Regions from separate parts of the Streptomyces sp. CA-179760 genome, predicted to be linked through region 1. Evidence: riboswitches for the same ligand, from Rfam matches in the RefSeq annotation. Region 1 holds a riboswitch; the other holds the start of a gene.
What was found. A riboswitch is a leader RNA that binds a small molecule or an ion and turns the genes downstream of it on or off. The one in region 1 is predicted to bind glycine.
Positions count from the first base shown of each region.

Region 2: another riboswitch for glycine. It lies ahead of gcvP (aminomethyl-transferring glycine dehydrogenase); the one in region 1 lies ahead of gcvT (glycine cleavage system aminomethyltransferase GcvT).

Region 1 covers NZ_JBNJLZ010000001.1:6,745,800-6,761,196, forward strand. The annotation lists gene ACQEV8_RS30830 (2-isopropylmalate synthase) at 1-194, opposite strand, end outside; gene ACQEV8_RS30835 (FadR/GntR family transcriptional regulator) at 403-1,095, shown strand; gene ACQEV8_RS30840 (NADPH-dependent F420 reductase) at 1,175-1,837, shown strand; gene ACQEV8_RS30845 (glycoside hydrolase family 25 protein) at 1,839-2,396, opposite strand; gene ACQEV8_RS30850 (MFS transporter) at 2,527-3,939, opposite strand; gene ACQEV8_RS30855 (L-serine ammonia-lyase) at 4,044-5,426, opposite strand; gene glyA (serine hydroxymethyltransferase) at 5,510-6,787, opposite strand; gene gcvH (glycine cleavage system protein GcvH) at 6,802-7,179, opposite strand; partial or broken gene gcvT (glycine cleavage system aminomethyltransferase GcvT) at 7,304-8,367, opposite strand; glycine riboswitch at 8,478-8,605, opposite strand; glycine riboswitch at 8,607-8,707, opposite strand; gene ACQEV8_RS30875 (AAA family ATPase) at 8,890-9,558, shown strand; gene ACQEV8_RS30880 (enhanced serine sensitivity protein SseB) at 10,174-10,962, shown strand; gene ACQEV8_RS30885 (enhanced serine sensitivity protein SseB C-terminal domain-containing protein) at 11,125-11,925, shown strand; gene ACQEV8_RS30890 (ABC transporter permease) at 12,255-13,253, shown strand; gene ACQEV8_RS30895 (ABC transporter substrate-binding protein) at 13,262-15,028, shown strand; gene ACQEV8_RS30900 (ABC transporter permease) at 15,119-15,397, shown strand, end outside.
Region 2 covers NZ_JBNJLZ010000001.1:1,672,105-1,687,501, reverse strand. The annotation lists gene ACQEV8_RS07435 (bifunctional nuclease family protein) at 1-382, shown strand, start outside; gene ACQEV8_RS07430 (MerR family transcriptional regulator) at 696-1,379, shown strand; gene ACQEV8_RS07425 (DNA polymerase IV) at 1,514-2,920, shown strand; gene ACQEV8_RS07420 (PRC-barrel domain-containing protein) at 2,938-3,312, opposite strand; glycine riboswitch at 3,426-3,521, shown strand; gene gcvP (aminomethyl-transferring glycine dehydrogenase) at 3,698-6,583, shown strand; gene ACQEV8_RS07410 (TOBE domain-containing protein) at 6,658-7,077, opposite strand; partial or broken gene ACQEV8_RS07405 (molybdate ABC transporter permease subunit) at 7,258-7,598, opposite strand; partial or broken gene ACQEV8_RS07400 (TOBE domain-containing protein) at 7,736-7,830, opposite strand; gene ACQEV8_RS07395 (amino acid transporter) at 8,017-9,996, opposite strand; gene ACQEV8_RS07390 (extracellular solute-binding protein) at 10,443-11,735, shown strand; gene ACQEV8_RS07385 (carbohydrate ABC transporter permease) at 11,742-12,740, shown strand; gene ACQEV8_RS07380 (carbohydrate ABC transporter permease) at 12,737-13,570, shown strand; gene ACQEV8_RS07375 (endo-1,4-beta-xylanase) at 13,644-14,720, shown strand; gene ACQEV8_RS07370 (LacI family DNA-binding transcriptional regulator) at 14,735-15,397, opposite strand, start outside.

The DNA of each region.
Region 1 (15,397 bases):
GGCTCGGCGAGGGCCTGATTGCCGTCACGCAGGTCGACGGGGACCCAGAGGGGAGCGCGCTCTACACGGGCGGCGGGCCAGTCGCGGGTGGTGGCGTCAGGGACGTGCACACGGTCCTGGAAGGGGCGGTAGCGGTGGAAGGGCATGGGGCCCGGGCGCTGGGGGTTCCAGAGGGGGGCAGGGGTGGTGGTCATCGTCGGCTGTGGCCTTCGGCTCGGTCGAACGGTGACCGGCAGCACGGCGCCCCGCGGCGGGGTGCCGGTCGCGTCAGGCCCCGCCGCGGCAGCCGAGAAGAAGGAGACCGCGGAACGTCATACGCCGTACGCTAGCCACTCCTCAGCTCCTCAGACAAGTGAAACCTCGGTAGAATCCTTCCACTCCTCAGACAAGTTGGTGAAGCCCATGCCGCTCGGCGCCGTCCGCCCCAGCCCCCTGGTCGAGCAGGCCGCCGCCCGGCTGCGCGAGCAGATCACCGGCGGCCACTGGCCCGTCGGCACCAAGCTGCCCGGCGAGACGACCCTGGCGAAGGAACTGGGCGTCGGCCGCTCCACCGTCCGCGAGGCGCTGCGCGCCCTGGCGGGTGCCGGACTGGTGCGGCCTCGCCAGGGCGCCGGCGTCTTCGTCCTCGCGACCGAGCCGCTCGAGGACTGGCCCACGCGACTGCGCCGGGCCGCCGTGACCGACGTCTACGAGGTCCGTATGGCGGTGGAGGTCCACGCGGCCCGGCTCGCCGCGCGCCGCCGCACCGACGACGACATCGCGGCGCTGCGGGCGGCGCTGGAGGGCCGCCGCGCCGCCGCCACCGCCGACGACGCGGCCTTCGTCGACGCGGACATCGCCTTCCACGCCACCGTGATCGCCGCCGCCCGCAACCCGGTGCTGGCCGACCTGTTCACCGAGTTCACCCCCGTCCTGCGCGAGGGCCTGATCGAGCTCCTGGCCCTGACCGGCCTGCGCGGCCACGACCCGAACACCGGTGACGACGCCCACGAAGCGCTCGTCCGGGCGGTTGCGGACGGGGACGCGGAGGGGGCGGCGGAGGTGCTGCGAGGGGAGTTGGAGGACCCCTTCGCGCCCGCCCCGAAGTCGGAATAGCCCACCCGCCCCGGAGGTTGACCGTGGTCACCAGCACTGCACGAGGCGCTGTTCATCTCCCGAGGGGCGAGGCGACGACATGAAGATCGGCATCATCGGAGCGGGCAACATCGGCGGCAACCTGACCCGGCGGCTCACCGCCCTCGGCCATGACGTGTCCGTCGCCAACTCTCGTGGCCCGCAGACGCTTTCGGCCCTCGCGGAAGAGACCGGCGCGACGCCCGTGACGGTCGAGGAGGCGCCACAGGGCGCCGAGATCGTGGTGATCACCATCCCGTTGAAGGCAGTCCCGGACCTGCCCTCCGGTCTCCTCGACAAGGCGGCGGACGGTGTCGCGGTCATCGACACCGGCAACTACTACCCCCGGGAGCGGGACGGCAGGATCGCCGGGATCGAGGACGACGGCCTCACCGAGAGCCGCTGGACGGAACGCCAGATCGGCCACGCGGTCGTCAAGGCCTTCAACGGCACCTACGCCCAGGACATCCTGGAACGCCCGCTCCCGTCCGGCGACCCCGACCGCATGGCCCTTCCGGTGGCCGGCGACGACGAGCCGGCCAAGCGCAAGGTACGGGACCTCATCGACGCCCTCGGCTTCGACACGGTGGACGCGGGCGGCATCGACGACTCCTGGCGCCAGCAGCCCGCCACCCCGGTCTACGGCCTCCGCGCCGGCGTCGAGGCCGTCACGAAAGCCCTGGCGGAGGCATCCCCGGAGCGCACCCCCGCGTTCAGCGGATAGGTCAGGCGTCCTCGGCCCATCTCCGCAGCGCGGCCTTGCTCTCGAAGTCGGCGACGTTCTTGTCCAACGGGCTGTCGGTGTACTGGTGGAAGCGCCACTTGGCCTTGATGCGGGGCTTGCCCGCGGAGACGTAGTCGGCGATCCACAGGCCGTCGCCCGCATAGGAGGTCTTGTCGACCGTGAGCCAGAAGTTCCGGTTGCAGTAGAGCACCACCTGGTTGTTCGGCCGCAGGTCCTTCAGCTTGCGGATGAACAGGTCCTTCTCCGCGTTGCTCGCGTGCGTTCCGTTGCTGGTCGTCTCCCAGTCGACGGCGAGGATGTCGCCCGCGCGGTCCGGGGCCCTGCCGACGAAGTACTCGGCCTGGGCGGTGAGGTTGCCGGGCCACAGGAAGTGGTAGAAGCCGACGACCAGCCCGGCGTCACGCGCCCGCTTCGTCTGGGCGGCCAGTTTGGGGTTGACGTAGGACCGTCCCTCGGTCGCCTTGACGAAGACGAAGGAGAGGCCGTCGGTGCCGTAGGAGGAGGACTGGTAGGCGCTCACGTCGATGCCGCGCAGCATGGGGGCTCCCTCTGGTGCGGGTGGGGCTGAAGTTCCCTTGGTGTGGGGGTTGTTGTTATGCCCCGCGACGGCGGCGGTACGCCGGGCGCGAGGAGGCTCGCGGCCCGGCGGTGGTGAACGCCGGTCGGTTTCAGGAGGTGGGGGAGGTGGCGGGGGCGCGGGTCGCGTCGTCGGCGGAGACGGCCTCGCGGTCGTCGAGGGAGAGGTGCTTGGTCTCCTTGCCGAGCAGGAGCGCGATCAACGTCAGCACCGCCATCGCCGAGAGGTAGACGCCGACCAGCCACGGCGAGCCGTCCCCGGCCTCCCACAGCGCCACGGCGATGAACGGGGCGACCGCCGCCCCGAGGATCGAGCTGACGTTGTACGAGATGCCGGAGCCGGTGTAGCGGACGCTGGTCGGGAAGAGCTCGGGCAGGAGCGCGCCCATCGGTCCGAACGTCATGCCCATCAGCGTGAAGCCGAGGACGAGCCACAGCACCACGCCGAGGGTGCCCAGCTCGATCAGCGGCACCCAGACCAGTCCGAAGACCATGATCGCGGCGGTGATCCAGATCAGGGTGGTGCGCCGCCCGTACCGGTCCGCGAGCGGACCCGAGATCAGGGTGAACGCGGCGAAGAACAGCACACCGAAGATCATCATGAGCACGAACGTGGTGTAGTCGTACCCCAGTCCGGGCACGGCGGCATCCTTCGCCGCGCGCCCGTAGCTGAGCGAGAACGTGGTCATCAGGTAGAAGAGCACGTAGGTCGCCAGCATGATGAAGGTGCCCAGGACCAGCTGCTTCCCGTGGCCGCGCACCACGGTGACGAGCGGCAGCCGCCGCACCCCGCCGGACTCGCGGGTCTTGGCGAAGACCGCCGACTCGACGAGCCGGGAGCGCACCCACAGGCCGATCGCGACCATCACGGCGGAGAACAGGAACGGGACGCGCCAGCCCCAGCTGACAAAGGCCTCGGAGGGCTGTGAGGGGTCGGCGCCGGCCGTGGACGGCAGCAGCGCGCCGATGACCAGGAACAGACCGTTGCCGATGATGAAGCCGAGCGGGGCGCCCAGCTGCGGGAAGGTGCCGTACAGGGCGCGCTTGCCGCTGGGGGCGTTCTCGGTCGCGACCAGGGCGGCGCCGCTCCACTCGCCGCCGAGCGCGAAGCCCTGCGCGAGCCGCATCAGCACGAGCAGCGCGGTGGCCACCCAGCCGGCCTGGGCGTAGGTGGGCAGGACGCCGATGAGGAACGTGGCGATGCCCATGGTCAGCAGCGAGACGACGAGGGTCTTCTTGCGGCCGAGCCGGTCACCGAGGTGCCCGAAGACGACGGCGCCGATGGGGCGGGCGACCATCGCGGCGCCGAAGACCGCGAAGGACGACAGCAGCGCGGTGGTCGGGTCGCTGCTCGGGAAGAAGAGCTGGGGGAAGACGAGCACCGCGGCGGTCGCGTAGATGTAGAAGTCGTAGAACTCGATCGTCGTGCCCATGAGGCTGGCGACGAGGACGCGGGACCGCGGGTTGACGGGCGTAGGGGCTGAACCGGTGGCTGGTGCGGGCATCGCTCGGTCTTTCACGCTTGAAACATGGGCCCTGCAACGATGTCAGCCGTCTTGTTTTTCGGTATAAGCTTCTCGCATGGTGAGACTGGGAGCCGGGGCCGGACCTAACACTCGATGATGTTCACCGCCAGCCCGCCCCGGGCCGTCTCCTTGTACTTCACCGACATGTCCGCCCCGGTGTCCTTCATCGTCTTGATGACCTTGTCGAGGGAGACCTTGTGGGAACCGTCGCCGCGCAGGGCCATGCGGGCGGCGGTGACGGCCTTGACCGCGGCCATGCCGTTGCGTTCGATGCACGGGATCTGGACCAGGCCGCCGACCGGGTCGCAGGTGAGGCCCAGGTTGTGTTCCATCCCGATCTCGGCGGCGTTCTCGACCTGCTCCGGGGAACCGCCGAGGACCTCGGCCAGGGCGCCCGCGGCCATCGAGCAGGCGGAGCCGACCTCGCCCTGGCAGCCGACCTCGGCACCGGAGATGGAGGCGTTCTCCTTGAACAGCATGCCGATCGCGCCCGCGGCGAGCAGGAAGCGGACCACGGCCTCTTCCTTTTCTCCTTCGGAGGCAGAGCCCGCCCCGAAGTTGACGTAGTAGTGCAGCACCGCGGGGATGATGCCGGCCGCGCCGTTGGTGGGGGCGGTGACGACCCGGCCGCCGGCCGCGTTCTCCTCGTTGACCGCCATCGCGTAGAGGGTGATCCACTCCATGGCGAGGGCCTTCGGGTCGCCCTCGGAGCGGAGCTTTCGCGCGGTGTTCGCGGCGCGGCGGCGCACCTTGAGACCGCCCGGCAGGATGCCCTCGCGGGACATGCCGCGTGCCACACACGACTCCATCACCCGCCAGATCTCCAGCAGACCGGCCCGGATCTCCTCCTCGGTGCGCCAGGCGCGCTCGTTCTCCAGCATCAGGGCCGAGATGGACAGGCCCGTCTCCTGCGCCAGTCGCAACAACTCGTCGCCCGTGCGGAAGGGGTACTTCAGCGCGGTGTCGTCGAGTTTGATGCGGTCCGCGCCGACGGCCTCCTCGTCGACGACGAAGCCGCCGCCGACCGAGTAGTAGGTCTTCGTCAGCAGCTCCGCGCCCGAGGCGTCGTACGCCCACAGGGTCATGCCGTTGGCGTGGTACGGGAGGGTCTTGCGGCGGTGCAGGACCATGTCGTCGTCGAAGGAGAACGCGATTTCGTGCTCGCCCAGCAGATTCAGCCGGCCGTCGGTCTTGATCGCGTCCACCCGGTCGTCGGCCTTCTCCACGTCGACCGTGCGCGGCGAGTCGCCCTCCAGGCCGAGCAGGACCGCCTTGGGCGTGCCGTGGCCGTGGCCGGTGGCGCCGAGGGAGCCGTACAGCTCGGCACGGACCGAGGCGACCGACTCCAGCAGCTCCTCGTTGCGCAGCCGCCGGGCGAACAGGCCGGCCGCGCGCATCGGGCCGACCGTGTGGGAGCTGGACGGGCCGATGCCGATCGAGAACAGGTCGAAGACCGAGATGGCCACGGGAACTCCTGACTACGGGGGTGGTGCAGTGGGGCCGGGCGCCGCGACCGCGTGGCGGGCGCGGCGCCCTGAAGGTTTCTTCGTTACTTGTTGAGGCCTGCGTACAGCGGGTGCCGGTCGGCCAGGGCCTTCACACGGGCCTTGAGGGCGTCCGCGTCGGCGGCCCCGAAGGGAGAAGGCGCCTTCAGCGTCTCGGCGATGACGTCCGCGACCTCCGCGAAGTCCTCGCTCTCGAAGCCCCGGGTCGCCAGGGCCGGCGTGCCGATCCGCAGACCGGACGTCACCATCGGCGGACGCGGGTCGTTCGGGATCGCGTTGCGGTTGACCGTGATGCCCACCTCATGGAGGCGGTCCTCGGCCTGCTGTCCGTCCAGCTCCGAGTGGCGCAGGTCGACCAGGACGAGGTGCACGTCCGTGCCGCCGGACAGCACGTCCACGCCCACGGCCCGGACGTCGTCCTTCACCAGACGCTCGGCCAGGATGCGGGCACCCTCCAGCGTACGGCGCTGGCGCTCCTTGAAGTCCTCGGAGGCGGCGACCTTGAACGAGACCGCCTTGGCCGCGATCACATGCTCCAGCGGGCCGCCCTGCTGACCGGGGAAGACAGCGGAGTTGATCTTCTTGGCGAGTTCGGCCGTGGAGAGGATCACACCGCCGCGCGGGCCGCCCAGCGTCTTGTGGGTGGTCGTGGTCACCACGTGCGCGTGCGGAACGGGGTTCGGGTGCAGCCCCGCCGCCACCAGCCCGGCGAAGTGCGCCATGTCGACCATCAGGTACGCCCCGACCTCGTCCGCGATCCTGCGGAACTCGGCGAAGTCCAGCTGCCGCGGGTAGGCCGACCAGCCCGCGACGATCAGCTTCGGCCGGGACTCCTTCGCCAGCCGCTCCACCTCGGCCATGTCGACCCGGCCGTCGTCGCCCACGTGGTAGGCGACGACGTCGTAGAGCTTGCCGGAGAAGTTGATCTTCATGCCGTGGGTCAGGTGCCCGCCGTGCGCGAGGTTCAGACCCATGATGGTGTCGCCCGGCTTGAGCAGCGCGAACATCGCGGCGGCGTTGGCCTGGGCACCGGAGTGCGGCTGGACGTTGGCGTGCTCGGCGCCGAACAGCTCCTTGACGCGGTCGATCGCGATCTGCTCGACCACGTCGACGTGCTCACAGCCGCCGTAGTAGCGGCGGCCCGGGTAGCCCTCGGCGTACTTGTTGGTCAGGACCGAGCCCTGCGCCTCCATGACCGCGACCGGGGCGAAGTTCTCCGAGGCGATCATCTCGAGCGTGGACTGCTGCCGGTGCAGCTCGGCGTCGACCGCGGCGGCCACGGCCGGGTCGAACTCGTGCAGGGACGTGTTCAGGACGGACATACGGCTACGACCTCTCAGCCGGCGGAGAACGCGGTGTACTCGTCGGCGGAGAGCAGGTCGCCCGGCTCGTCCGTGACGCGCACCTTGAACAGCCAGCCGCCCTCGAAGGGGGCCGAGTTCACCAGCGACGGGTCGTTCACCACGTCCTCGTTGACCTCGGTGACCTCGCCGGAGACCGGGGAGTAGAGGTCGGACACGGACTTGGTCGACTCCAGCTCGCCGCAGGTCTCGCCCGCGGACAGGGCGGCACCGACCTCCGGGAGCTGGACGAAGACGACGTCGCCGAGCGCGTTCGCCGCGTGCTCGGTGATGCCGATCGTCGAGACGCCGTCCTCGGCGCCCGACAGCCACTCGTGCTCCTTGCTGTACCGCAGCTCTTTGGGGTTGCTCATGGCCTGGATTCTCCTGTACGCGCGGGAGTGCTGATGAAGGGGACCGCTGGTGAGCGGGGGTGAGACGCCCGGGACCGCGGTGGCGGCCCGCGGCCGGTGTCTGCTTCTGGCGCTTGGCCAGTGTCTACTTCTGGCGCTTGTAGAACGGCAGCGCCACGACCTCGTACGGCTCGTGACTGCCCCGGATGTCCACGGCCACACCGGGAGTGCCGGCCGCCGCGTGCGCGGGGTCGACGTACGCCATCGCGATCGGCTTGCCGAGCGTGGGGGAGGGGGCGCCGGAGGTGACCTCGCCGATCACCTCGCCGCCGGTGACGACCGGGTACCCGGCGCGCGGGACCCTACGGCCCTCGGCGACGAGGCCGACCAGGATGCGGGGCGGGTTCTGCTCGGCGCGTGCGGCGGCCTCGGTCAGGGCCTCGCGGCCCACGAAGTCGCCCTCCTTCTCGAACTTCACCACCCGGCCGAGCCCGGCGTCGAAGGGCGTCAGGGAGGTGCTCAGCTCGTGCCCGTACAGCGGCATGCCCGCCTCGAGGCGCAGCGTGTCGCGGCAGGACAGCCCGCACGGGACCAGGCCGGCGCCCTCGCCCGCCTTGGTGAGGGCCTGCCACAGCTCGACGGCGTGCTCCGGCTTCACGAACAGCTCGAAGCCGTCCTCGCCGGTGTATCCGGTGCGGGCGATGAGGGCCGGGACGCCCGCGACCGTGCCGGGCAGGCCGGCGTAGTACTTCAGGCCGTCGAGGTCGGCGTCGGTGAGGGACTTCAGGATCCCCGGGACTGTGGGCCCTGTACGGCGAGCAGCGCGTAGGCGTCCCGGTCGTCGCGCACCTCGGCGTCGAAGCCGGCGGAACGTTCCACCAGTGCGTCCAGGACCACCTGGGCGTTGGAGGCGTTGGCGACGACCATGAACTCGGGGGCCTCGGTCTCGGCCAGCCGGTAGACGATCAGGTCGTCGAGGATGCCGCCGTCCGCCTGGCAGATCATGGTGTAGCGGGCGCGGCCGGGCTTGACCCCGCCGATGTTGCCGACCAGCGCGTGGTCGAGGAGGGCGGTGGCCCCCGGGCCCGTGACGGTGATCTCGCCCATGTGGGAGAGGTCGAACAGCCCGGCCTGCGTACGCACGGCGTTGTGCTCGTCGCGCTCGGAGCCGTAGCGCAGGGGCATGTCCCAGCCGGCGAAGTCGGTCATCGTCGCGCCGAGCGAACGATGCACGGCATCGAGCGCGGTGTGGCGGAGTTCTCCTGTACTGCTCACGGTCGGTCGTCTCCCAAGGCATAAGGCATGACGGGCGAGGTCGTTCCTCCCCATCTGTCATCGGAACCTGAGAGGTTCGCCATGACCGCGCGGGTCAACGGCTTGCACCTTGGGTGGGGCCACGCCGCTTCCCCGGACTCCGGAGAGGGCTGCGGCCCGCTTTTCAGATGTGCCTCGCCCGCGCGGTAACGGGGCCTGAGAGATTCAAGGGAGGGACTTGCTCCTTCGGCGCCCCAGCGTCGGACGGTGCTGGGGACTCTCCCGCGCGGATTCAAACGGCCGGTATGCAGTTGGCGCGCACATCATTGCACGCATCGTCGCGGGGTGGCAGGGGGACCACCCTGTAGCAGGGCTGTTGCAGGAAGAGGACTAAAACCAGAGACATCGGGCATTACCTTCTCTTTACACTCGGCGGGCATGGGACTCCGTACCTGGCCCCAGGGGAGGACGATCACGGTGAACAGGACCACCGCGTACGCCACGACGTCGGGCATCGCGCTGCCCGAGCAGCCGGCCGCTCCGGTGCGCGCGGTCTGCGGCCCGCAGCCGGTGCCGGTCGTCCGCGATCTGCGCGAGCGGCCCGGCCGCGGCCCGCACGCGCTGCTGTTCGGCTCCCGGGACATCGTCGTGGTCACGGGCCTGCCCGGCAGCGGCAAGTCCACGCTGATGCGGCGCACCGTGCCGGGTCGGCGCATCGACTCCCAGGACACCCGCGACCACTGGGACCGCCGTATGCCGCGCGCCCTGCCGTACGCGGTCTACCGCCCGCTCGTCCGCCTCGCCCACTACGCCGGGCTGCGCCGCGCCCTGCGCACCGGCGAGGGCGTCGTCGTGCACGACTGCGGCACACAGGCCTGGGTCCGCCGCTGGCTCGCCCGCGAGGCCCGCCGCCGGGGCGGCACGCTCCATCTGCTGATGCTCGACGTCGCCCCCGAACAGGCCCTGGCCGGCCAGCGCGACCGCGGCCGAGGCGTCTCGCGGTACGCGTTCCTGCGCCACCGCGCGGCCACCACCCGCCTGCTCCGCGAGGTCGAACGGGGCGAACTGCCCACCGGCTGCGGCTCGGCGGTCCTCGCCGACCGCGACGCGGCGAACACCCTCCACCGCATCGGGTTCGCGGGCTGACGGCCCCGGCCCGTGGGCGGGCCCTCACGGACCGACTGTCCGCGACGGGGGAGCCGCGGTTCACGGACAGGCGTCCGGGGTTGGCAAGCCACGTTCCACAAGGGCGGGCGTCCGGGGTTCGCGAGCCGTGTTCAGGGGGCGGGCGGCATCCGCGGTCGGGCGTCCGGGAAGCACGGGCCGTCCGTCTGCGGCCCCGCTGTGCGCATGGGGCGGGCGCGCGCCCGCGAGTTGGGCCTTCCGCGTGCGGCCCCGTGCAGCGGGCCCGCTTCGGCGGTCGGTGAGCCCGGAAGCACGGTCCACGGCGCTGCCGCCGGCGAACCGTGTGTACAGGACAGGCATCCACGCGGTCGTTTGCGCCGGGCATGCGGCTCGTCCGCTTGCGGTCTGAGCCGTGTGCACGCGGCAGGCGTCTGCTGCCGGCGCGCCCGGAAGCTCGGGCCCGTGGCGTCTGCCGTCGGCGGACCGTGTGTATGGGGCAGGCGTCCGCGTTCGGCGAGCCCGGAAGCGCCGTTCGGCCGCCCGCGCCCCCCGCCGCGGTTCACGGGGTGGCAGCCCGCCCTTCCCGAGCCGCTAGCCTTTGAGCCACAGCAGTGGTTTCAGGCAGGCGGTAGGCAGATGGACTTCCCGGCGGACTTCTCCGCGGACTTCCCGGCGCAGACGCAGACCCACCCGCACGGCGGATGGCCCGGCAACGAGCTGGAGGAGGTGCTCTCGGCCTCCCTCGGCGCCGGCCCCTCGGCCGGCGGGCGGATCGTCGAGGTGCTCGGCCGCAGCTTCGTGTGGATCCCGCTGCCCAGCGGCGGCGGCCCGCAGAGCGGCCCCCTCGACCTCCCCGGCATCGAGATCGACGGCCAGGCGTTCGTGCCGGTGTTCAGCTCCGAGGAGCAGTTCCGCCAGGTCGTCGGCTCGCACATGTCGTACACCATCGCCCCCGCCGTGGAGTTCGCCCGCGGTCTGCCCCCGCACGCGGGGATGGCCGTCAACCCGGGCGGCGTCGTCGGCATCCCGCTCCCGCCGCCCGCCGTCGCCGAGCTGTGCCGGGCCGGCAGGACCCCGCTGGACGGCCCCGCGAGCGGCGGCCGGGTCCGCCTCTTCGAGCCCGACTGGCAGGACGACCCGGTGGACTTCCTCGCCGCCGCCTCCGCGGAGTTCGAGGCGATCGGCGTCGTCGTCACCGCCCGCCGCTGCCTCGCCGCGATCGAGACCGCCGACCCGGTGATGTTCGTCGGCGTCGAACTCTCCCAGTGGGAAGGCGACCTGCGCGCCCTGCCCCTGGACGCCCTCACCCGCGCCGTCACCGACGCCCCGGCCCCCTGGCCGGTCAACCTGGTGCTCCTGGACGTCGCGGAGGACCCGGTGGGCGCGTGGATGAAGGACAGGGTCCGGCCTTTCTACCAGCGGTAGGCCGGATACTTCAGGGGCGCGGGGCTGTGACACCATGCGGCTCCGCCGCGTGGGCGCGAGAACCACATGCGGCCCGCACCCGCAGGGCGGCACCAAGCCCCGGGCACCTGCGCGGGCTTAAGCTAGGTCACGGTCGAGGCGTTGTACGAAGGGGCGGTAAAGGTGAGCGCGAGCGGCACGGCCGCGGCCGGACAGGTCGAGCACATGCTGCGCCAGGTCACGCCCGGGCGTTATGACGCCTATGAGGCCCTCCTGCGCGCGCTCGCGACCCCCCACAGCGGCCAGATCTGGATGCTCCTGTGGCAGGGCCAGGCCGGATCCCCCGACGCCCAGTACGGAAACATGGAGGTCGAGGGCCACGGCTACGCCCCCTGTGTGACCTCCGCACAGGAACTCTCGGCCAGCGGCTGGAACCGCAGTTACGAGGTCGTCGACGGCATCGACGTGGCCCGCGCCCTCTACCCCGACCACTACGGCCTCTGGCTCAACCCACACGCCCCCGGTGGCGGCGTCGGCATCCCCTGGCTCGACCTGCGCCGGATCGCCACGGGCCTGGACCGCCAGCCCGCCGGACCCCTGCGGCTGTCCGAACCCGCCATCGAGATCCCGCAGTTCTACGCCCTGCTCGCGCAGAACGCCCACCGCACCCCGGCCGTCCGCTCGCTGCGCCGCGCCTGGGTGCAACCCGCGCTCGGGGCGCCGTATCTGGCCATCGGACTCGACGTCTACGACACCTCGCCGCCGGCCGTGGATTCGGTGCGCGCGATGATGCAGCAGTCCCTCGGCGCCGTACCGGACGGGCTCCCCGTGTCGACCGTCGCGATGTCCGACGAGCACGACCCGGTCGCCATGTGGCTGCGCGCCGGCGCACGCCCGTTCTACGACCGTGAGGCCCACGCCACCGCCCCCGTCCAGGCCCCGGCCTCGGGCTACGGATACCCCCCTCCCCAGGGCAGGTACTGACCCGCCCCGGGGCCCGCGAAGCTGTTCCGGAACGCGACGACCGCTCAACTCTCCGCGCGTAGATAAGGGTGAAAAGGGTAACGTTGTCCTAGTATGCCCCTGTCGCGGCGCGTCCGACCCCTGTTACCCGTTGTCCGGATAACGGAACCTCGCAGACAGCATCACGTTTACGCATCCTTTCATCGCCAAGTCTGGCAACAGATCGCCAAAGCGTTGAAGACTCCCCGCAAGACACGGGCCGGGTCGGTCTCGTGTACGAGACAAACAAAACCGCTACAGCGGCAGCCAGGGGGTCGGCGATCGCCGACCCGAGAGGGGTCAATCGCACCGTGACCGCACCGATCGAGACCACCGGGGCGGAAGCCGGAGCACAGCCCGAGGCCGTGCTCGCCGGGGTCAAGAAGAGCCAGATCGAGGGGCGCTCGCTCACTCAGATCGCCTGGATGCGCTTCAAGCGGGACAAGGTGGCGATGGCGGGAGGCGTCGTCGTCATCCTGCTCACGCTGCTGGCGGTGTTCTCCAAGCCGATCCAGTGGATCTTCAACCTCGATCCCAACAAGTTCAACCAGGACCTCATCGACCCGGCGCTGCTCGCGCCCAAGGGTGGCTGGGGCGGCATGAGCTGGGACCACCCGCTAGGCGTGGACCCGCAGTACGGCCGGGACATGCTCGCCCGCATCATCGACGGCTCCTGGGTCTCCCTGCTGGTCGCGGGCGGCGCCACGCTGCTGTCCGTGTGCATCGGCACCGTGCTCGGTGTCGTCGCCGGGTACTACGGCGGCTGGATCGACAGCGTCATCAGCCGGATGATGGACACCTTCCTGGCGTTCCCGCTGCTGCTGTTCGCCATCTCGATCTCGGCATCGGTGCAGGACGGCTTCTTCGGTCTCGACGGCCTGTCCCTGCGCATCTGCGTGCTGATCTTCGTGATCGGCTTCTTCAGCTGGCCGTACATCGGCCGCATCGTGCGGGCGCAGACCATGACCCTGCGCAAGCGGGAGTTCATCGAGGCGGCCACCAGCCTCGGAGCGCGCGGCCCGTACGTCCTGTTCCGGGAACTGCTCCCCAACCTCGTCGCGCCGATCCTCGTCTACTCGACGCTGATCATCCCGACGAACATCCTGTTCGAGGCCGCGCTGAGCTTCCTCGGTGTCGGTATCGCTCCGCCGCAGGCCTCCTGGGGCGGCATGCTCAGCAACGCTGTGGATCTCTACACGGCTGATCCGCAGTACATGTTCGTGCCCGGACTGGCGATCTTCATCACCGTCCTGGCCTTCAACCTGCTGGGTGACGGGCTGCGTGACGCCCTCGACCCTCGCAGCAAGTGATCCATCGAATGAGGGGGCTTCCTCAGGTGAAGACGAGAAGGGTGACCGCCGGCGTTGCGTCGGTCCTGGCGCTGTCGCTGGGTGCTGCCGCGTGCGGCGGCGGAGGTGACGACAACGACGGGGGAGGCAACGGCAAGAAGGACGCCGCGCTGAACTCGATCGTCAACGAGTCGAGCAAGAAGGGCGGGACGGTCGCGTACGAGCACTCGGACGTGCCGGACTCCCTCGACCCGGGCAACACGTACTACGGCTGGGTGCAGAACTTCTCCCGCCTCTACGGCAGAACGCTCACCACGTTCAAACCGGCGGCGGGCAAGGAAGGCCTGGAGGTCGTGCCGGACCTCGCCGAGGGCCTCGGCAAGTCCAGCACGGACGCCAAGACCTGGACGTACAAGCTGCGTACGGGTGTGAAGTTCCAGGACGGCACCCCGGTGACGTCCAAGGACGTGAAGTACGCCATCGAGCGTTCCAACTTCGCGCCCGAGGCGCTGTCCAACGGCCCGACGTACTTCAAGGCGTACCTGGACGGCGGCGACAAGTACAAGGGCCCGTACAAGGACAAGTCCGCCGAGGGCATCAAGTCCATCGAGACGCCGGACGACCAGACGATCGTCTTCAAGCTGAAGCAGCCGTTCGCCGACTTCGACTACCTGGCGACGTTCTCGCAGACGGCCCCGGTGCAGCAGTCGAAGGACACCGGTGCGAAGTACGTGCAGGCCATCCAGTCCACGGGCCCGTACCAGTTCCAGTCCTACGAGGAGGGCCGCGGCGCCACCCTCGTGCGCAACCCGCAGTGGGACGCGAAGACGGACCCGGTCCGCAAGGCTCTGCCGGACAAGGTCACGATCAAGTTCAAGGTCAACCCGGTCACGGTCGACAACGACCTGCTCTCCGACAAGATCACGGCTGACGCGGCCGGCACGGGTGTGCAGCCGCAGACCCAGCCGAAGGTGCTGCGCGGCAAGTACGCCAACCAGACGGACAGCTCGTACGCCGGCGCGACGCAGTACATCGCGCTGAACGTGAACGTGAAGCCGTTCGACAACGCCGACTGCCGCAAGGCCGTGCAGTGGGGCCTCGACAAGCAGTCGGTGCTCGACGCCATGGGCGGTTCGCCGAAGGGTGACGTGGCGACCACGCTGCTGCCGCCGTCGGTGAACGGCTACACCAAGTTCGACACCTACGCGACCGAGGGTCACAAGGGTGACGTGGCCAAGGCCAAGGCGGCGCTGAAGGCGTGCGGCAAGCCGAACGGCTTCAACACGATCCTGACGGCCCGTTCCGACCGGCCCGCCGAGGTCGCGCAGGCCACGGCCGTCCAGGCGTCGCTGAAGAAGATCGGCATCAACGTCGAGATCAAGCAGTTCCCCTCCGGCAAGTACTTCTCCAACTTCGCCGGTGTCCCGAGCTACGTCCACGACAACAAGCTCGGCATGCTCTCGATGGCGTGGGGCGCCGACTGGCCGACCGGCTACGGCTTCCTCGACCAGATCATCAACGGTGCGGCCATCAAGCCCTCGGGCGGCAACAACCTGATGGAGCTGGACGACCCGAAGATCAACAAGGCCCTGACGGACGCGATCGCCAACACCGACGACGCGGCCCGCACCAAGGCCTGGGGCGACATCGACAAGATGGTGCTCGACAACGCCTCGGTCGTTCCTGTCATCTACCGCAAGAACCTGCTGCTCAGGCCCACGTCCGCGGCCAATGTCACGGTGACGCAGGCCTACCTCGGTATGTACGACTACCTGCTGATGAGCTCCTCGAAGTAACCAGCGGGCCGGATCCTTTCGAAAGGCAGGTGAAGGCACCGGGTGGCCGCGGCGGATGATCCCGCCGCGGCCACCCGGGGCCGTACAGCTGTGGCTGCGTACATCCTCCGACGCGTCATGGGCGCGGTGCTGTTGCTGCTGGTGGTCAGCGCAGTCACTTTCGCCATCTTCTTCCTGGTGCCCCGTCTCGGGGGCCAGACGGCCGACCAGTTGGCCACCCAGTACGTCGGCAAGGACGCGAACCCCGAGTCCGTCGCCGCGATCAAGCAGAATCTCGGCCTGGACCAGCCGGTCTACGTCCAGTACTGGGACTTCATCAAGGGCATCGTGATCGGCGCCGACTACAAGTTCGGTCCCGACGCGACGCAC
Region 2 (15,397 bases), 5.1 Mb from region 1:
CCCGATCTGGATCGGGCCGGGTGAGGCCACGGCGATCGCCTTCGCCCAGCAGGGCATGGCTCCCGCGCGGCCGCTGACCCACGACCTGTTCAAGGACGTGCTGGAAGCCATCGGTCAGGAGCTCACGGAAGTGCGTATCACGGACCTGCGTGAGGGCGTCTTCTACGCGGAACTGGTCTTTGCCAGCGGCGTCGAGGTGAGCGCCCGTCCGTCCGACGCCATAGCGCTGGCCCTGCGGACCGGGACGCCGATCTACGGGAGTGACACGGTGCTCGACGATGCCGGCATCGCGATTCCGGACGAGCAGGAGGACGAGGTGGAGAAGTTCCGCGAGTTCCTCGACCAGATCTCCCCGGAGGACTTCGGCAGCAGCAGCCAGTGAGCTCCGGAGGCCGGTGAGTGGTGCCCGGCAGGGAGCGGCAGCGGTCGTGAGACGCGTGGGCGGCCCGGCGGACGGTGAGTCCGCGGCAGGGCCGCCGTCGTATGTGTGAGGGGTGAATTGCCCGCATGTGCCGGTGGCGAGTGAGAGCGTCACACGGCCCGTTCCGAAGGCATTCGGCTAGCCTTTCCCCGCGGTGGGGCACGGGAAACCACTCTTAGGGTGATTATCACTCGGCGTGGCGAGTGTGGCGATCGTTGACGCACCCCGGGTGACTGCCTACCGTCGAGAAGGCAGGTCAAGGACGGAGGTCGGCGTGAGAAGCAGCGGCGACGGTACGGCTGGGGGCGGCCCCGAGCGCAGTCTCGGGGCGAGCGGTCCGTACGCTCCCCCCGGCTCTCGGCTCGTCTCGGGCGGAGGGTATCCCCAGCCCGATGGTTCAGCCGATCATGCTCCGCAGCGACCGTCGGTGGTGCCGAGCAGCGGAGGGACGACGTCCATGGCGTCCGAGCAGATCGGCTATCGCGGCCCCACGGCCTGCGCGGCCGCCGGTATCACCTACCGGCAACTGGACTACTGGGCCCGTACCGGTCTCGTCGAGCCGAGTGTGCGCCCTGCCTACGGGTCCGGGACGCAGCGGCTGTACAGCTTCCGGGACGTCGTCGTTCTGAAGATCGTCAAGCGATTCCTCGACACCGGGGTGTCGCTGCAGAACATCCGCACGGCGGTCCAGCATCTCAGGGAACGCGGTTTCCGCGACCTGGAGCGGATGACGCTGATGAGCGACGGTGCGACGGTCTACGAGTGCACCTCGCCGGACGAGGTCCACGCGCTGCTCCAAGGGGGACAGGGCGTCTTCGGGATCGCCGTGGGTGTGGTGTGGCGGGACGTCGAGGGCGCGCTGTCGCAGCTGCACGGGGAGCGGATCGACACCGGGGAGACCCTGGTCGGGCCCAACCCGGCGGACGAGCTGGCGCGGCGGCGGAACCGGGCCGTCTGACGGGTTGGACAGTGCGGTGTGCGTGCGGCCGCGGTGGGCGGGACGGTTCCGCGCCGGGCCGCGAGCGGTGTCTCCCGGAGCGACCGGGATGGTTCGGCACGGCGTTGTCAGTGGCGTAGGGCAGCATCGGAGGTGTGAGAACCGCGCCCACGATCCTGCATCTCGACATGGATGCCTTCTTCGCCTCGGTGGAGCAGGCCTCCAAGCCGAGTCTGCGCGGAAAGGCCGTGGTCGTGGGCGGACTCGGGCCGCGGGGTGTGGTCGCGACCGCCTCGTACGAGGCCCGGGTCTTCGGGGTGCACTCGGCGTTGCCCATGGCGCAGGCCCGGCGGCTCGCGCCCAACGCCGCGTATCTCGTGCCGCGCTTCGGGTTCTACCGGGCGATCAGCGAGCGGGTGATGGAGCTGCTGCGGGCGCTGTCGCCGCTGGTGGAGCCGCTGAGCCTGGACGAGGCGTTCGTGGACCTGGAGGCCGGAGGGGCGGCCTGGGACGAGCGGTCGGCGCGGCTGGCCGGGGTGAAGCTGCGTGCGGACATCCGGGCGGTCACGGGGCTCACGGGGTCGGTGGGGCTGGCCGCATCCAAGATGCTCGCGAAGATCGCCTCGGAGCAGGCCAAGCCGGACGGACTGGTGACGATCGAGCCCGGGACGGAGCGGGCGATGCTGGGGCCGATGTCGGTGCGGACCCTGCCGGGAGTCGGTCCGGCCACGGGTGACCATCTGCGGCGGGCCGGGATCACCACGGTCGAGGAGATCGCCGAAGCGGGTGAGGACGAGCTGGTCCGGCTGCTGGGAAAGGCGCACGGGCACGGGCTCTACGCCATGGCCCTGGCGCGGGACGACCGGCCCGTGGTGGCGGAGCGGGAAGCGAAGTCGGTGTCGGTCGAGGACACCTACGACGTGGACATCCACGACCGGCTGCGGGTCGGGCTGGAGGTGCAGCGGCTCGCCGACCGCTGCGTACGGCGGCTGCGCGGGGCCGGGCTGTCCGGGCGGACCATCGTGCTGAAGGTGCGGCGGTACGACTTCTCGACACGCACCCGGTCCGAGACGCTGCGCGGTCCGACGGACGATCCCGGGGTGATCCGTGAGGCGGCGGCGAGGCTGCTGGACTCGGTCGACACGACGGGCGGCGTGCGGCTGCTCGGCGTGGGTGTCAGCGGGCTCGCCGACTACACGCAGGAGGACCTGTTCGCGCAGGCGGCCGGGGAGCGGGCGGTCGCGGAGGGTCCCGTCGAGGAGCGCGCCGCGACGCCGGTCGTCGAGGAGCAGCCCGCGCCGGCCGAGCGGCGGTGGCCCGCCGGGCACGATGTGCGGCATGCCGGGTTCGGGCACGGCTGGGTGCAGGGCAGCGGTCTGGGACGGGTCACCGTACGGTTCGAGACGCCCGACTCGGAGCCCGGGCGCGTGCGGACCTTCCGGGTCGACGATCCGGAGCTGGAGCCGGCGGATCCGCTGCCGTTGGTGTTACGAGAGCCGGAGGGGGGCCATGGGCCGGATGGTGACTCCGGGAGCGTGGGGCTGCGCTCCGCCGCCCCTTAGGAGGCTTGCCCGGGGCCTCAGGCCGTCTCGTCCTTCCCTGCCAGTTTGCCGAAGTCGTGGTCCTGCAGCGGGGGAGGGGCGGCGACGTCGAGGCCGTAGTGGTGGTAGAGCTGGAGTTCCTGCTCGGGAGAGAGGTGGCGGCCCACGCCGAAGTCGGGGGCGTCCTTGATGAGGGCGCGATCGAAGGGCACGTGGAGGGCGCCGTCGATCAGCTCACTGGGTTCGAGGGGGACGAAGGCGTCCCGGCTGAACAGGCCGGTCCGTATGGCCGCCCACTCCGGGACGGCGGTGGCGTCGTCGAGGTAGACCTCGTCGATCGTGCCGATCCTGGTCCCGTTGCGGTCGAACGCCTTGCGGCCGATCAGGTTGCGCGGATCGATATCGGTTCGCACGGGCCCTCCACATGGTCGCAACTCATCCGTAACCACTACAAAACGGCACAATCGAGGAGGCGGCCACTCGAAGGTTCGTGCGTCGACCGCGCTGGTAGGCTGACAACGGCTGCTGACCCCGTGCGGGAGAGTCCTCCAGACATCATCGGAGGCGCCGAAGGAGCAAATCCTCCCCGGAATCTCTCAGGCCCACGTACCGCACGGACGAGGTCACTCTGGAAAGCAGGGCGGATGTCACGGCTTCCGCTCTCACCGACGGTGAAAGCCGGAGGCCTTCGGGCGATCCGGTGAAGCTCTCAGGTTGACATGACAGAGGGGGAGGCCGTCCGGGTACCCGTGCCGTGGTGCCCCTCGAAGGTCGTGTCAGACCAGGAGGCCTCCGCATATGACCGCCCATCGCATTCCGCTCTCCGAACTCGAAGAGGCAGTCCCCTTCGAGCAGCGCCACATCGGCCCCGACCACGAGGCGTGCGCCAAGATGCTCGCTCACGTCGGCTACGGCTCGCTGGACGAGCTGACGGCCGTGGCTGTCCCGGCCGTGATCAAGAGCGCCGAGGCGCTGGACCTTCCGGGCGCCCGCAGCGAGGCCGAGGTGATCGCCGAGCTGCGCTCCCTCGCCGACCGCAACCAGGTCCTCGGCTCCATGATCGGGCTCGGCTACTACGGCACGTTCACGCCGCCGGTCGTCATGCGCAATGTCATGGAGAACCCGTCCTGGTACACGGCCTACACGCCGTACCAGCCGGAGATCTCGCAGGGCCGGCTCGAGGCGCTGCTCAACTTCCAGACCATGGTCGCCGACCTGACCGGACTGCCGACCTCCGGCGCCTCTCTGCTCGACGAGGGCACCGCTGCGGCCGAGGCCATGGCGCTGTCCCGGCGTCTGGGCAAGAACAAGAAGGGCCTGTTCCTGGTCGACGCGGACGCGCTGCCGCAGACCATCGCCGTGATTGAGACCCGGGCCGAGCCGACCGGTGTCGAGGTCGTCGTCGCCGATCTCAGCGACGGCATCCCGGCCGGGATCGCCGAGCGCGAGATCAACGGCGTGCTGATCCAGTACCCGGGCGCCTCCGGAGCCGTACGGGACATCAAGCCGGTCGTCGACCAGGCGCACGCGCTCGGGGCGCTCGTCACCGTCGCCGCCGATCTGCTCGCGCTGACCCTGCTGAAGTCGCCCGGTGAGCTCGGCGCCGACATCGCGGTCGGGACGACGCAGCGGTTCGGCGTGCCGATGGGCTTCGGCGGACCGCACGCCGGTTACATGGCCGTCGGGGAGAAGATGGCGCGCAGCCTGCCCGGGCGGCTCGTCGGAGTGTCCGTGGACGCCGACGGGAACAAGGCCTACCGGCTGGCGCTGCAGACGCGTGAGCAGCACATCCGTCGCGAGAAGGCCACCAGCAACATCTGCACCGCGCAGGTGCTGCTCGCCGTGATGGCCGGCATGTACGCCGTCTACCACGGGCCGGAGGGCCTGAAGAGCATCGCGCGGCGCACCCACCGGTACGCCACGGTCCTCGCCGCAGGGCTCGCGAACGGCGGGGTCGAGATCGTGCACGGGGCCTACTTCGACACCCTGACCGTGCGTGTCGAGGGCCGGGCCGCCGAGGTCCTGGCCGCCGCCGAGCGGAACGGGGTCAACCTGCGTCCCGTCGACGCCGACCACGTCTCGATCTCCTGCGACGAGACCACGACGCGGGCCCAGCTGCGTGCCGTATGGGCCGCGTTCGGGGTCGAGGGTGTTGTGGAGGCGCTGGACGCCGCAACGGAGGACGGGCTTCCGGGTGCCCTGCTGCGGTCCGACGAGTACATGACCCACCCCGTCTTCCACCAGTACCGTTCCGAGACCGCCATGCTGCGCTACCTGCGCCGGCTGGCGGACCGCGACTACGCGCTCGACCGCGGCATGATCCCGCTGGGCTCCTGCACCATGAAGCTCAACGCGACCACGGAGATGGAGCCGGTCACCTGGCCCGAGTTCGGGCAGTTGCACCCCTTCGCGCCCGCCGGGCAGGCCGAGGGCTACTTGACGCTCATCCACGAGCTGGAGGACCGTCTCGCCGAGGTCACCGGGTACGACAAGGTGTCCCTCCAGCCGAACGCCGGGTCGCAGGGCGAGCTGGCCGGTCTGCTCGCCGTACGCGGGTACCACCGGGCCAACGGTGACGAGCAGCGCACCGTGTGCCTGATCCCGTCGTCCGCGCACGGCACCAACGCCGCGAGCGCGGTGATGGCTGGCATGAAGGTCGTCGTCGTCAAGACCGCCGAGGACGGCGAGATCGACGTCGAGGACCTGCGGGCGAAGATCGAACAGCACCGTGACGAGCTGGCGGTGCTGATGATCACGTACCCCTCGACCCACGGTGTGTTCGAGGAGCACGTCTCCGAGATCTGCGCGCAGGTGCACGAGGCGGGCGGGCAGGTCTACGTCGACGGGGCCAACCTCAACGCGCTCGTGGGGCTCGCCAAGCCGGGGCACTTCGGTGGGGACGTCTCGCACCTGAACCTGCACAAGACCTTCTGCATCCCGCACGGCGGCGGCGGGCCCGGCGTCGGTCCGGTGGCGGTGCGTGAACACCTCGCGCCGTATCTGCCTAACCATCCGCTGCAGCCCGAGGCGGGCCCGGAGACCGGGGTCGGCCCCCTCTCCGCGGCGCCGTGGGGCTCGGCCGGCATCCTGCCGATCTCGTGGGCGTACGTCCGGCTCATGGGCGGCGAGGGGCTGAAGCGTGCCACGCAGGTGGCCGTGCTCAGCGCCAACTACATCGCCAAGCGGCTGGAGCCGCACTACCCGGTGCTCTACACGGGCCCCGGTGGGCTCGTCGCGCACGAGTGCATCATCGACCTGCGGCCGCTGACCAAGGCGACCGGCGTGAGCGTCGACGACGTCGCCAAGCGGCTGATCGACTACGGCTTCCACGCGCCGACGATGTCGTTCCCGGTGGCCGGGACGCTGATGATCGAGCCGACCGAGTCGGAGGACCTGGCCGAGCTGGACCGGTTCTGCGAGGCGATGATCGCCATCCGCGCGGAGATCGAGAAGGTCGGCTCCGGTGAGTGGCCCGCGGACGACAACCCGCTGCGGGGCGCCCCGCACACCGCGGGCGCGCTCGCGGGGGAGTGGGGGCACGCCTACAGCCGTGAGGAGGCCGTCTTCCCGGCCGGAGTCACGGCGTCCGACAAGTACTGGCCGCCGGTGCGCCGCGTCGACCAGGCCTTCGGCGACCGGAACCTGGTGTGCTCCTGCCCGCCGCTGGACGCGTACGAGGACTGATCGACCGATGGGTCAGAGGGAGGGGCTCCGCTGATGCGGGGCCCCTCCCTCATGTCCCTCATGCGCCCCTGCCGTCATGCGACCGCGAGTGACACCTCGGTCGACTTGATCAGGGCGACGACCGGGGTTCCGGCCGACAGGTGGAGATCGTCCGCGGCGTCCTTGGTGATCGCCGCCGTCAGTTCGCCGGCTTCGACGGTGATCCGGACGGAGGCCATCGCGTCACCGGCCGTGATGCCCGTGACCGTGCCGGGGAGGCGGTTGCGGATGGACAGGCCCTCGACGGGGGCCGTGGCCAGCGCGACCTCCGTCGACTTCACCAGGGCGCGCACGGCGGTGCCCGATGTGAGACCGAGGTCGTCGGCGGCCTCGCGGGTGATCGCGGCGGTGAGGTCCTGGCCGCCGGTGAGGCGGACCCTGACCGTCGCCATGGCCTCGCCCGGCGTGACGGCGGTGACGGTGCCGGGGAGCTGGTTGCGGATGCTCAGGCTCATGGGTGCACGGTAGCCCGGAGAGTACCGTATGCCGGGCATGTGTGCGTATACGTCGCCTTGGCCGTCGCCCAGACCGGTGCCCCGGGGTGCAGATCGAGTGATCGTCGCGCCGAACTCGCCGAACTCGCCGAACTCGCCGAACTCGCCGAACTCGCCGAACTCGCCGAACTCGCCGAACTCGCCGAACTTGCCGAGCGCCCGGGCCCAGGCCAGCACGGCACCGGCCGCGTGTCCGGCGCGATCAGAGGCAGGGTGACCCGGCGGAACGCGGTGAAGTGGGAGGCGCCCAGGGTGGTGGCAGCATCCTCGAAGCGCGGGTCGGCGGCCCGCAGGGTGCCCTCCACGCTGATCACGAGGAACGGCACCGCCACGAAGGTCTCGGCGAGGACCACACCAGCCGTGGTGAAGGGCAGGGTGATCCCGAACCAGGAGTCGAGCCACTGCCCGATCACGCCGTTGCGCCCGAAGGCCAGCAGCAGGGCCACACCGCCCACGACCGGTGGCAGCACCAGTGGCAGCGTCCCCCGCCGGGCCCATCCGGTACGTCGATCGTGCTGACGCATATGCGAGGGAGGGATCTCCTGTCAGTTCGCATGAGCGAGGGTGAGTGGCCGTATCGGTGTGTATGTGTGTTCTTACGTACGGGCTTCAGGCGCGGGTCGATGTGGACGTTCGTCGACTCACGCGGGCCGTGGCCTCCATGCCGACCTCCAGCCCCAGCTCCTCGACGGCCTCGCGGGTGAGCAGGGAGACGCCGGGCGGTGTCCGGGCTCACGCCGAGCAATCGTGCTGCCTGGCCGATCGTGTAGGACTGCATGCCGGTCACGATAGGGGCGGGGAAGGGGAACGGTGGGTGCGTGGTTGGCCGATGGGAGATCCGTTCGTCGTTCGGCGAGGTGACGCTCGACTTGCAGGAGAGGATCCAGCTGCTGAGGCCGGTCAGCCGACGTGCACCCGCGGCCGCCGCTTCCGGTCGCGTTCCGCCTCGCGCAGGACCTCGCGGGTCACCGGGGCGACCTCGCCCTGGCCGAACAGGAAGAAGCGCAGGAGGTTGGTGAAGGGACCGCCCTCGGTCCACTCGAAGTAGATGTGCGGCGTGCAGCCGGTCAGGTCGCGGGTGTGCAGCAACAGGGCGGCCAGCGCGTTGGGGACGGAGGAGGACTCCAGGGTCAGAACACGGTAGCGGCCGTGCAGCACCTCGCCGCGTACGGTCAGGCTCGCCTCGAACTCCGACGGGTCGGTGACCGTCACCTCGACGAAGATGAAGTCCTCCTGCCCGGGCACGTCGTTGTCCTGCCGGATCTGCTCGATCTTGTCGCGGTACTCCGCGATGTCGCGCCGGTCGGGCTCGTTGGCGATGAACCGCATCCTGCGGCTGGCCATGTCCCGGACGAAGCGCTCCGCCATGCCGTCCAGCGACACGCTGGTCACGCGCAGCTCGAACGCCCGGGCCAGTCGCGACAGCAGGGAGACCAGGATGATCCCGGCGATGAAACAGGCGCCGATCTTGACGCCGTCCGGGCGCTCGATGACGTTGAGCACGGTCGTGTAGAGGAACACCACGGAGATGACCGCGAAGCCGATGGTCCAGTTCCGTTGCCGGGCCTTGCGGGCGGCGATGGTCACCGCGATCGCGGCGGAGCTGATGAGGACGAGGACACCGGTGGCGTAGGCGCCGCCCTGGGCGTTGACGTCGGCGTCGAAGATCCAGGTCACCAGGAAGGCGATCAGGGTGAAGACGATGACCATGGGCCGTACGGCGCGGGCCCAGTGCGGGGCCATGCCGTAGCGGGGGAGGTAGCGCGGCATCAGGTTGAGCAGGCCGGCCATCGCGGAGGCGCCGGCGAACCACAGGATGGCGATCGTCGAGGCGTCGTAGACGGTGCCGAAGGTGTTGCCCAGGTAGTCGTGGGCCAGATAGGCCAGTGCGCGTCCGTTGGCCGGGCCGCCCGGTTCGAACTCCTTCTCGGGGATGAGGAGGGTGGTGATGAAGCTGGTCGTGATCAGGAAGACGCTCATGATGAGAGCGGCCGTGGTGAGCAGCTTCTTCGTGTCCCGGATGCGGCCCTTCGGGTTGTCCTCCGTGTCGCCCTCGTCGCCCTTGACGTGGGGCATCACGGCGACGCCGGTCTCGAATCCGGACAGGCCGAGGGCCAGCTTCGGGAAGACCAGCAGGGCGACGCCGATCATGACGAATATGTTGCTGTGCTGAGTGGTGAGGGCGCTGGACCAGTCGGTGACCACATGACCGGCGGTGATCACGTGGTAGAGGCCGACGACCACCACGACCGCGTTCAGCGCGAGATAGGCGCCTACCAGGGCGACCGCGACGCCGATGGCCTCCAGGAAGCCCTTGAGGAACACCGCGCCGAGCAGCGCGACCAGGATCAGGGTGATCAGCAGCTGCTTGTCGTGCAGGGCACTGTTCAGGTGCGGGTTCTCCACCAGGTGGGTGGAGGCGTCGGCGGCCGACAGCGTGATGGTGATCAGGAAGTCGGTGGCGGCGAAGCCCAGCAGGGTCAGCACGAACAGCTTGCCCTGCCAGAAGGAGAGCAGCCGCTCCAGCATCGCGATCGAGCCCTCGCCGTGGGGGCTCTCCTCGGCCACCCGCCGGTAGACCGGCAGTGCGCCCGCCAGCGTGACGATCACCAGCACGATCGTCGCGATCGGGGAGAGCAGTCCGGCGGCGAGGGCCGCGATGCCCGGCTGGTAGCCGAGCGTGGAGAAGTAGTCGACGCCGGTCAGGCACATCACCCGCCACCAGGGCTGGCCCTTGTGCGGGGGCTCCGGTTCGGCGTGGGGTCCGGTGTGGCCGCCGCCCTTGCCCATGTCGGACAGGCCCTCCAGCATCCAGGCCCGCAGGCGACTGGGCGGGGTGGGCTCCGTACGGCTCGCCGGCAGGTGCTCAGTGGTGGCCATGGAGGGTGCTCCCGAGAGGCGGCGCAGGGTGTTTCCGGCCATCACTGGACGGCCCGCTCAGCGTAAGCGGAGCGTGATGTCGTGGCCCGTGGATGAGAGGGCCGAGCGCGTCAAGCTTCCGTTAAGACTCGGCCTCGGGTGCCTTTGGCCGGGTGCCGGGGGGTGTGAAACGCGAGCTTAGGGCGGGTGGGGCGGCTGTCGAGAGGTCCGCGCGGGCGCCGGCGAGGTGTTCGACGCCGGCTCGTGTCTGAACACCCTGTGTGATCGACCGTCGGATGAGCTCCGTAATGTTCGTTGAGTAGATCGAATGTTTCGACGCTGGCCTATGCGTTTGCCTCGCGACGTGATTCACCGTGCACGAGGGGTTGTCACCCTTTGGCTGCTGTCTCTAGGGTGCGGCATCGACGCAGCTTTCTGGAGTTCATCCGAAACTTTCGAGGAGCATGATGGGCGACCCGGCACTGTCCCGCCGCGGCTTCCTGGCGGCCTCCGCCGCAGCCGGACTGGGGATGACGGCACTGACCGCATGCGGCGGGGACTCGGACGGAGGGTCCTCCGGGACGACCACGATCGAATGGTGGAACATCTCCACCACCGAGCCGACCAAGGGTGTCTGGGCCGCTCTCGCCCGCAAGTTCGAGGCGCAGAACCCCAAGGTCAAGATAAAGATCGTCCAGCTGGAGAACGACGGGTTCAAGTCGAAGATGACGGCCCTGACCTCGTCCGGGAAGCTGCCCGACATCTTCCACACCTGGGGCGGCGGGGTGCTGAAGCAGCAGGTCGACGCCGGACTGGTCGAGGACCTCACGGACAGCACCAAGCCATGGGGCGACGCCCTGCTCCCGGTCGCCAGGGAGCCGTACCTGCTCGACGACAGGGTCTACGGCGTCCCGTTCGACATCGGCATGATCGGCTTCTGGTACAACAAGGCCCTCTTCGAGAAGGCCGGCATCAGCGCGCCCCCGACCACGTGGACCGGCTTCCTCGACGCCGTACGGAAGCTGAAGTCCGCCGGGGTCACACCCCTCGCCCTGGCCGGCAAGGAGAAGTGGCCCGGCATGTACTACTGGGCCTATCTCGCGATGCGCACCGCCGGCGCCGACGCGCTGCAGAAGGCCTACGACGCCAAGGACTTCACCGGCGCCCCCTTCGTCGAGGCGGGAGAGCACCTCGACGAACTCGTCGGCCTCCAGCCGTTCCAGAAGGGCTACCTCGGCGCCGCCTACTCCTCGCCCACCGGCCAGGCCGCCACCGTCGGCAACGGCAAAGCCGCCATGGAACTCATGGGGCAGTGGGCCCCCGTGGTGCAGGCCGACGCGGGCAAGGGTCTCGGCAAGGACCTCGGCTACTTCCCGTTCCCCGCGGTCGAGGGCGGCAAGGGCGCCCTCACCGAGGTGTTCGGCGGAGGCGGCGGGCACGCCCTGCGCCGGGGCGCCCCGCAGGCGGCCGTCGACTTCCTGAAGTTCTTCGCGTCCGAGGCCACCGACCTGGAACTGGCCAGGAAGACCGGTGTCCTCCCTGTGGTCCCGGCGGCCGAGAAAGCCATCACCGACCCCAACATCAAGGCCGTACAGGAGCAGCTGAAGAAAGCCACCGGCTTCCAGCTCTACCTGGACCAGGCCTACGCGCCCGCCGTCGGCCAGGAGGTCAACGACAGCGTCGCCGCGCTCATCGCCGGATCCAAGTCCCCCGGGCAGGTCGCCCAGTCGATCACCAGGACCGCGAAGGAAGAGCAGTAGCCGGCGATGACCTCCACGTTCCTGCCGGACAAACGGACCGGACCCGATGTCGGCCCTCCGCCCCCGGCCGCGGAACGGGCCCGGAGCCGGGCCCGGCGACGCGCGCTGAACTGGCTGACCGCGACCGGCTTCCAGCTGCCCGCCCTGGTGCTGTTCATCGGGCTCGTGCTGCTGCCGATGCTGTTCGCCCTGTACGCCGCGTTCTTCCGCTGGGGCGGCTTCGGCATGCCCTCCGACTACGTCGGTGGCGAGAACTTCACCCGGCTCGTCCAGGACGAGGTCTTCCTGGGTGACCTGTGGCGCTGTCTGGTCCTCGTGGTGCTGTCGCTCCTCCTTCAGCTGCCGTTCGCGCTCGCCATGGCCGTCCTGCTCAACCAGCGCATGCGCGGCCGGGCGGTGTACCGGATGCTGTTCTTCGCCCCGTACGTCCTGTCCGAGGCGATCACCGGGATCCTGTTCGGCATGATCTTCGCCCCGGACGACGGCTTCGCCGACCAACTCCTCGGCAGGATCGGGCTGGACGGGGTGGGCGGGGAGTGGTTCGCCGACCCGTCCACGGTCATGGCGACCCTGTTCCTCGTCATGACCTGGAAGTACTTCGGCTTCCACATGATGCTCTACCTGGCCGGACTCCAGGCCGTCCCCAGGGAGCTGACCGAGGCGGCGCTCATCGACGGGGCCGGTCCCTGGCAGCGCTTCCGCAACGTGACCTTGCCGCTGCTCGCGCCCACTCTGCGCATCAGCGTCTTCCTGTCGGTCATCGGGTCCATCCAGCTCTTCGACCTGGTGTGGGTGACCACCGCGGGCGGTCCCGACCACCACTCCGAGACCATGGCCGTGACCATGTTCCAGTACGGCTTCAAGCGCTACCAGGTCGGCTACGCCAGCGCGATCAGCGTGGTCATGTTCGGCATCAGCCTCGTCTTCGCCCTCGCCTACCAGCGGTTCGTGCTCCGGCGCGATCTGGAAGGGGCCACCACGACCATGCGGGGGGACGGAAAATGACAGCCCGTCAGAAGAGCCGCCGGAACCTTCCGCTGCATCTCGTCCTGGTAGCCGTCGGCGCGGTCATGGCAGTCCCCCTGGTCTACGCCACGCTCTCCGGCTTCAAGTCCACCGACGAGCTGTCCCGCAACCCGGTCGGTCTGCCCGAGTCGTGGGTCACCTCCAACTACACCCAGATCCTCGGCTCGGGGGACTTCTGGCGGCTGATCGGCAACAGCACGCTGATCGCGGTCGGCACGACCGTCCTGGTCGTGGCGGTCTCCGCCCTCTCGGCCTTCTCCTTCGCGCGGTTCGCCTTCCGCGGCCGGGAGACGCTGTTCACGCTGTTCACGATGGGGCTGATGTTCCCGTTCGCGGTGGCGGCCCTGCCGCTGTTCCTGCTGCTGCGTTCCCTCGGCCTGCTGGACAACCCCCTCGGCGTGATCCTCCCGCAGGCGGCCTTCGGGCTGCCGATGACCATCATCATCCTGCGGGGCTTCTTCCGGCAGATCCCCGGTGAGCTGGAGGAGGCGGCCACGCTCGACGGCTGCAGCCCGTTCGGCTTCTTCTGGCGGGTGTTGCTGCCCATGGCGCGGCCCGCGCTCGGCACGGTCTCGGTGCTGGCCGTCGTCACCAGCTGGAACAACTTCTTCCTGCCGCTGCTGGTGTTCACCGACGCGCAGTGGTGGACGCTGCCGATCGGCGTGCAGCAGTTCCAGGGGCAGTACTCCGCGGAGTACGCCAAGGTCTTCGCCTACCTGGTGCTGGCGATGGTCCCGGCACTGGCCTTCTACTCGGTCGCCGAGCGCCAGCTCGTCGGCGGCCTCACCGCGGGCGCGACGAAGGGCTGACGCGCCGCGGACGTACGGCTCACCCACCCACCTGATCCGATCCGAATGGATCGCGAATCGTGAGGAGTCGACCATGCGCAGGACAGCCATACGGCTCAGACTCGCCGGGGCGCTGGCCGCCGTGCTGGTGGCCGGAGGCATCGCCACCGGCCCGGCGGCACAGGCCGGCGAGGGGTACGGCAAGGGGTACGGCAAGGAACCCACCCTCGCGGACCTCGCCCAGCGGCACGGCCGCTACTTCGGCAGCGCGACCGACAATCCCGAACTCGTCGACGCGCCGTACAAAGCCCTGCTCGGCAGCGAGTTCGACCAGATCACGCCCGGCAACGGCATGAAGTGGTACGCGACCGAGCCGCAGCAGGGCGTGTTCGACTTCTCCAAGGGCGACGAGATCGTGAACCTCGCCCGTGCCAACCGGCAGAAGGTGCGCGGCCACACCCTGGTCTGGCACAGCCAGTTGCCCGGGTGGCTCACGGGGCGGGAATGGACGGCGCCGGAGCTGAGGGCCGTGCTGAAGAAGCATGTCCAGGCGGAGGTCCGGCACTACCGGGGCAAGGTGTTCGCCTGGGACGTCGTCAACGAGGCGTTCAACGAGGACGGTACGTACCGGGAGTCGGTCTTCTACAAGACGCTCGGGCCCGGCTACATCGCCGACGCGCTGCGCTGGGCGCATCAGGCCGATCCGCGCGTGAAGCTGTACCTCAACGACTACAACATCGAGGGAATCGGCCCGAAGAGCGACGCGTACTACAAGCTGGCCAAGGAGCTGAAGGCCGAGGGCGTCCCGCTGCACGGCATCGGCCTCCAGGCCCACCTCGCCCTCCAGTACGGCTATCCCACCACCCTGGAGGACAACCTCCGGCGCTTCTCCCGGCTGGGCCTCGACACCTCGCTCACCGAGGTCGACGTACGGATGATCCTGCCCGCGACGGAGGAGAAGCTGGCCCAGCAGGCGCAGTGGTACCAGGACCTGACCGAGGCGTGCCTGGCGGTACGCCGGTGCGTCGGCGTCACCCTCTGGGACTACACGGACAAGTACTCATGGATCCCAGCGTTCTTCCCGGGCCAGGGCGCGGCCCTTCCGTGGGACGAGCAGCTCAGGCCGAAGCCGGCGTACTTCGCGCTGCGTGAGGCGCTCGGGGGGAAGTAGGCAGCGCGGGTCTCTCAGCCCCGCCCGGCCGGAGAAGCCGTACTCGCCCGCACCACCAGGTCCGTCCCGAGCTCCACCCGGGGCGAGTCCGGTTGTTCGTCGCGGGTCAGGCGGAGGGCCGTGCGGGCGGCGAGTTTGCCCATGTCGGCGAGGGGCTGGCGGATCGTGGTCAGTGGGGGAGACGACCAGCGGACTTCCGGAAGGTCGTCGAAACCGACCACGCTCATGTCCTGCGGCACGCGCAGCCCGCGCCGCCGCAGTGCCTCGATCGCGCCGAGTGCCATCTGGTCGCTGGCCGCGAACACGGCGGTCGGCGGCTCGGGCAGGTCGAGCAGGGTGGTGCAGGCGGTGAAGCCGGACTCGGGGCGGAAGTCGCCGGGGACGACGAGGGACGTGTCCATCGCGACACCGGCGCCTTCGAGGGCCGCCCGGTAGCCGTCCAGCCGGGCCCGGGAGCACAGCAGGCGCGGTGGGCCGGCGATCAGGCCGATCCGGCGGTGGCCGAGGGAGAGCAGATGCTCGGTGGCGGCCATGCCGCCCGACCAGTTCGCGGCCCCGATCGTGGGCGCGTCCAGGGCGGGGGAGCCCGCCGGGTCGACGACGACCAGCGGGACGCCGAGGATCCGCAGCTCCTCGTGGAGCGTGGGCTCCAGCGCCGAGGTGACGAGGATGACGCC